2 linked regions of the Marinomonas mediterranea MMB-1 genome follow. The protein of the gene in region 2 interacts with the protein of the main gene of each other region in a pairwise test. Links are inferred from orthologs where the notes say so. Each region holds a gene or a part of one and is shown on either strand. Other genes may lie near its edges.

Region 1 (3,178 bases), 1.0 Mb from region 2 along the record:
TTGAGCGAAAAAAAACTGATAAAAAACCACCCATGAGGTGGTTTTTTTTGTTCTTGTGCGTACTTAGGCTCTGGCTGGTGGACTTTCGAAAAACAAGCATCAATAAATCACGTGAGTTAAAACTTCGGACAATTTTAGGGTCAATATCTAAGACGAAAAATACCACTCGTTCAACGAGTGAGCAAATTACCAGCATGCTCTCTGAAATAGAGTCTTATAAATTGACATCTTAACCTTTTATGAACAATGCTCTAAAAAAGTGTAATAAATTGGATTTATTGGTATTGGTTAACAATAACTAATTGCTAATCCGAAATAGATAGCGCTAGACTAAAAGCATTCAGAATCATTAAGGCGTGTCTCAATGAATCGTGTCATCGCAATCTATTTGTTGCTTATACCACTACTGCTAACACTGTGCAGTAGTGTGCAAGCACTTGAGCGTGACTTTGACTCAGGCATCGCTAGTGCTTCCGTCTCAATTCTTGTTGTCGATCTAAACAAAGATATTCCGCAGCCAGACATCGACTTACTTGGTTTGCTTGTTAGCGTCAACCCAAAGGATGCGCTTTTACCAAGTCACCCTGTTCCGGTCGACGTTAATGTTACTCCTACGGACTACTATTCCTTTGTTGGTAGAGCTCCCCCTCTCACTTTCTTAATCACCAGTTGAACTGCTTTTTTTATTTAATCGATTAAGGAATACAAAATGAAAACTCTTACTTATGTTTCTGCGAAAGAAATTACTGATTTAGTGTGGCCTGAAGTTTCTGAAGCGACAGGCTTATATTCTCCTGCAACGAAAGTGTTTACTGATTTTAATACGAGAATTCCTCGTATTATTGAGCCAACGCTGCGCGCTGACATTCTTGTTAATGTCATGAAAAAAGAGCACGTTAGGATGAAGCTGGTAGTCGATGCGGATAATAAATTCATAGGAGTAGTCAGTCTGGAAGATCTAAGTGATGAAACATTCATCAAGCAGGCTGCACAAGGCTATAGCCGAGAAGAACTTCTTGCTATCGATGTAATGAGAGCGAAAGAAAACCTGCTTGCGCTTTCTTACACTTCATTGAAAGGAGTGGATGTAGAGTCTTTGCTGTTTAGCCAGAGAGAAAATAAGTATCAACACCTTTTGGTTGTGGATGAAGAGTCTCAGGCTATTCGAGGCTTGGTTTCAGCGCATGATATTATTAGGCAATTGAAAATCAATGTAGACCTATCTCGCCCTACTAGCTTCGCAAGGCTTTATGAAGTAATTACAAAAGACTACGCCAACAGCCGTAGACTAAGAGTCGCGTAAATCATTTCTTATTGAGTGGCTCATATATTGAACCACTCGACTGCTGAGATAGTAAAGCGTCATTGTCTTAATTCAGGTGATGGCGCTTTGTGCTTTTATGGTCTTGTGAGTTTTAAAGGCGCCATTTTTTTAAAAGCCGCTACTTTTTCTCAAGCCAATAGAGGAACACCTCTCCTTCTTGAGTTTGTTTTCGCAATGGGTGCCCTAAGAAATTACAAAACTTTGGAATATCCCTTTGTGTCGATGGGTCCGTTGCCAATACTTTAAGTATTTGTCCAGACGCCAATTTTCTCATTTCTGCATGCAGCATCATGACTGGCTCAGGACAGTAAAGGCCCTGTGCATCTAATGTGGCGTGTTCCGCAAAATCCGAATCTACCATTGATTACTTCCCCTTATTAAAGGCAATTCTTTGTTATCCATGTTTGTGTCAATTGGCTTAATTGATGTAAGAGCTGACTTAAGGTTGTATTGTATTTTTTAGCTCTTTTGAAGTCATGATCCGCGCCTTCTACCCAGCGAACATCAACCGTTTCAGGAAGTACTTGCTGCTCAACCCACTCCTGATTGCCCAACGTATCACGATCCCCTTGAAATATGAGGCAAGGCTTAGTGACGGCTGCTAAGTAGCTGAGCCGATGCTTCTCTGTCTTTCGGGCGGGGTAAAATGGAAAGCCAAAACAGACGACGCCTTTTACATTGTGGCTAACGGTTAACTGGGTTGCGATTCTCGCTCCCATCGACTTTCCTATGATGATGCAAGGTTCGTCGGATGGGATCAAACCTTTAACCTCATCGACGAGTTTTTCAAATTTTGGAGGCGGTCGTCTAGAGAGAGTCTCTTCCATCGTTTTCATATAAGAAAGCGTTATCGCTTTTACTTCAAGGCCTGTAGCAGAGCTTAGTTGCTCATTAAGTTCTGTCAGAAACTCACTAGTGTGCCCTGCACCGGCTCCATGCAATAGATAAATTGTGATGTTGTTCATGGTACTCAAAAGAGATTAATAAGAGCGATAAGGTTAAATGTAAATTGTCTCGAATTCCAGAAAAATAGAGTGGGTCTCGCGGAGATACTTTTCCTTAGATTACTATTAATAATTATTGTAAAAATTATACGTATAATTCTTTTAATCTTATTTCACAGCTCTTCACACCAACACCCAAACACCTGCCACAAGAAGCCAAGCTCACTGACGACTAGAACATTCCTTCACCCCTCTCAAATCTGACCACCTTCCAAAATCCGAATAACCAAACTGCAGTTTCCAATACGGAAATCAGTTTATTGACTCAGATCAGAAAACCACTTTTAGGAAAGAGTAAACTAAGTATTAGAAAATTTAATAGGACATACAAATGCTTTGGGATTCTAATCTAATCCAAAAATATAATATTTCCGGTCCGAGATACACATCCTATCCGACCGCACCTCAATTTACGGGTGATGTAAGCAAGATGGAATTGATTGGCAGAATGATGGAAGGATCAAACTTACCTATTAGTTTGTACTTTCATATTCCGTTCTGCGCTCATCTTTGTTACTACTGCGCTTGCAATAAAGTAGTGACTAAAAAATACGACAAAGGTGCAGAATATGTTGAGTTGCTTGCAGAAGAAATGCGTTTGCGCGCACTCATGCTAGATCGAGACAGAAAAGTAACTCAGCTGCATTTGGGAGGTGGAACCCCTACTTTTCTATCTGTCGATAATATGCGCACTCTTTTTAAGCATGTTGAAGAAAATTTCAACTTGGTAAAAGATGATAGCCAGGACTTTAGTATTGAAATTGATCCTAGAGAAGTCGATAACGCTCAACTTGTGCTTCTAAAAGAGTTCGGGTTTAACCGAGTTAGTCTTGGCATACAGGATTTCGAT
Region 2 (3,130 bases):
TAAACTTTGAAGATAATGGTTCTGGAGACATTGTAGAGGAACAAGTCTGGCAGGCATTGGACTCAGTATTCGATCCTGAAATCCCGATTAGTTTAGTGTCGTTAGGGTTGATCTATAACGTAGAAATTGATCAACACCTTAATTCTGTTCGGATTAATATGACGCTTACAGCGCCAGGCTGCGGAATGGGACCAGTACTAGTAAGTGATGTTAAGTATCGAGTTGAACTTGTCCCTAATGTTGACCTTGTTGAGGTTGATTTGGTATTTGACCCACCATGGTCACGAGACATGATGAGTGAAGAGGCGCAGCTTGAAGCGGGTTTGTTCTTTTAGGTGTTATTGAGCGTTCTACAAAATTTTAAATATGCGAATTATTGTCTTAATGGCGATGTGTAATTCGAATAAAATAGCAAACAATCAAGGAGTGCTTTCTTGGTTGTTTTTTTGTTTCTAAGGGTGAGTGAGGATAAGTATGTCTCTACCGAGTACTGAAGATATAGTTGATGATTTGTCTTTTTTTGATGATTGGGAAGAGCGTTATAAATACATCATTGACTTAGGTAAGTCGCTCCCGAATTTTGAGGATGAGTGGCGCACTCCCGAGCGTCTTGTAAAGGGTTGCCAAAGCAACGTGTGGATTCAACCGGGAAATATGAATCATCCAGAATATGGCGAAGTGCTAACATTTTCAGTGGACAGTGATGCTGTAATCGTTCGAGGACTGTTGGGCTTAGTGTTGGCCGCGTATGACCACAGGACACCTAAACAAATTTTAGAGTTTGATATCGACGAATATTTTGGCGCAGTAGAATTAGAGCGACATTTGAGCCCTACTCGCGGAAATGGCCTGCGTTCAATCGTTTCGCGTATTAAAGCGATCGCTCAGGCGTCTGTTTAGAGCGCTTTTTGAGTATTCTATCGTCCATCTTCGGACCTGCAACTTAAGAGACAGTTAGAGATATATCCATGCAAAACCCAGTCTATCTTGATAATTCCGCTACGACCCCAGTTGACCCACGAGTCGCCGATAAGATGATGTCTTGTTTGACTCAAGATGGTAATTTTGGAAACCCTGCGTCTCGTTCTCATTTATTTGGCTGGCGTGCTGAAGAGGCTGTCGAAGAGGCTCGTCTTCAGGTGGCGGAGTTGATACAGGCTGATGCGCGTGAAATCGTCTGGACGTCTGGGGCAACAGAGGCTGATAACCTTGCTTTAAAAGGTGTAGCTTATGCGTACCGTAAGAAAGGTCGGCACATTATCACCTCTTCTATTGAGCATAAGGCGATTCTTGATCCGTGTAAGCAGCTAGAGAAGGAAGGGTTTGAGGTTACGTATTTAAAGCCGAACTCAAAAGGTGAGATCACGGTAGAGTCTGTCGTTGCCGCGATTACTGAAGGTACGATCTTAATTTCCCTGATGCATGGTAATAATGAGCTAGGTGTTTTAACCGATATCAATGCAGTGGGGGCGGTAGCGAAAGAACATGGTGTTCTTTTTCATGTTGATGCCGCTCAGACAACAGGAAAAGTCGACATTGATGTGAAGGCTATGAATGTTGACCTGATGTCTCTGACGGCTCATAAGTCTTATGGACCTAAGGGAATTGGTGCCTTGTATGTTAGACGCACTCCAAAAGTAAAACTTGAAGCTCAAATACACGGGGGTGGCCATGAACGAGGTATGCGTTCAGGAACGTTGGCGACCCATCAGATAGTAGGAATGGGCGAAGCTTACCGCATAGCCAAAGAAGAAATGGCGAAAGATGCTTTGCAAATCTCCGAGCTAAGAGATTACCTTTGGGTGGAGCTGCAAAAGCTAGGCGGTGTGCATTTGAATGGTGCTAGTGACAATCGAGTGGCCGGTGTTTTGAATGTTGGTTTTGAAAACGTGGACGGCGAAGTCTTGCTCATGTCCTTGAATGATATTGCAGTATCTTCTGGTTCCGCTTGTACATCAGCGAGCCTTGAGCCTTCTTATGTTTTGAAAGAAATAGGCTTGGATGACTCGCTTGCACATGCATCCTTGAGGTTGTCAATTGGTCGCTTTACCTCAAAAGCGGAAGTGGACTACGCTTTAGGGGTTATTTCTAATGCAGTTTCGTCATTGCGTGGAGCGTGATGAGGTAGTGTGCTTAGTTTGAATTACCTTGAGTCGACGTGAGCTTGTAAAGCATCCCTCTTCTTGAGGCTGTCATTCTTTTTGGTTATTATGGCGCTGTTTTTCTATAATTGCTTGTTATTTAAAGAGTTGGATCAGTCTGAGTATTGGTGCAGTGGTATTTATTGTTGTTGAGAGTATAGTAATTAGCTAATGCTTTATTTCCATGTTCAAATGGATATCTGCATTTGAATGCTTACTTTAGATTGCTAGGTATGAAGGAAGGAAATTGGTATGACTAAACCCGAAGATGTAGAAACCGTAGAGAATGCTGAAAGTGAATCTATTGAAGAAGTCTCCAATTCAAACGAAGACACTTCTCAGTCAGCTTCTTCGGAACTAGATCAGCTTCGAAGTATTGTCTTTGGCGCGGCGAAGGCTGATTTAGATGAGCGGATACGTAGCCTTCAAGACGAAGTAAGAGCTGGATTTGAGCAGGCTACTCTAGCTTTGCATCAGCAAATTTCAGACGTTCAGGCGGCGTTGCAAGACAGTGTGAATTCATTAGAAGATCGCATTAGTCAGGTCGATACTCATTACGATTATAAAACGTCTGAATTGACGAAAAATATCGAAACACTTGCAGCAGAAGTTGAGTCAAATGATGAGAATAATCGTCAGCTTGATGAAGCACTTCATAAACGTATAGATGAAGAAATTCAGCAGCTTACCGATCAGTTTACTCAGAAACATAATCAAACAATTGACCTACTTAATCAGGTTAAGAAAGAGCTGAATTCCTCCAAAACAGACAGAAAAACCCTTGCTAAGCTATTGGCCACTGTGGCGACAAATCTTGAGACAGAAGAAGATAGCTGAGTTTGCCTATGAGCAGCAACAGGGAGTCGATGTCCACCCCATCTAATGAGAGTCAACAAATGGCGCAGTTGCGTCATTTGGTATTGGGCGACGACTGTCAGATTGTACGGGATGTGGTAGAAGAAGAGGCTCGTGATCTCGTTACCAATGTA

The links.
Region 1: the proteins of MARME_RS06145 (region 2) and tusA interact in binary tests that used the Escherichia coli proteins (3 or more experiments, as listed by UniProt). The link is inferred for Marinomonas mediterranea MMB-1 from one-to-one orthologs.

Annotation. Positions count from the first base shown.
Region 1 is NC_015276.1:2,379,815-2,382,992, reverse strand. Bases 65-2,913 are described here. They hold tusA (sulfurtransferase TusA), read right to left. Parts: upstream 1,686-2,913; coding sequence 1,443-1,685; downstream 65-1,442. Other genes in these bases: hemN (oxygen-independent coproporphyrinogen III oxidase), read left to right, coding at 2,660-2,913; MARME_RS10900 (alpha/beta family hydrolase), read right to left, coding at 1,702-2,289; MARME_RS10910 (CBS domain-containing protein), read left to right, coding at 710-1,303; MARME_RS10915 (hypothetical protein), read left to right, coding at 365-673. Outside these bases: more of hemN, read left to right, coding at 2,914-3,178. UniProt on the Escherichia coli protein: Sulfur carrier protein involved in sulfur trafficking in the cell. Part of a sulfur-relay system required for 2-thiolation during synthesis of 2-thiouridine of the modified wobble base 5-methylaminomethyl-2-thiouridine (mnm(5)s(2)U) in tRNA.
Region 2 is NC_015276.1:1,356,875-1,360,004, forward strand. Bases 244-3,044 are described here. They hold MARME_RS06145 (IscS subfamily cysteine desulfurase), read left to right. Parts: upstream 244-968; coding sequence 969-2,120; downstream 2,121-3,044. Other genes in these bases: sufT (putative Fe-S cluster assembly protein SufT), read left to right, coding at 244-335; MARME_RS06140 (SufE family protein), read left to right, coding at 475-900; MARME_RS06150 (hypothetical protein), read left to right, coding at 2,394-2,978; MARME_RS21390 (OmpA family protein), read left to right, coding at 3,008-3,044. Also shown: more of sufT, read left to right, coding at 1-243; more of MARME_RS21390, read left to right, coding at 3,045-3,130. UniProt on the Escherichia coli protein: Master enzyme that delivers sulfur to a number of partners involved in Fe-S cluster assembly, tRNA modification or cofactor biosynthesis. Catalyzes the removal of elemental sulfur from cysteine to produce alanine.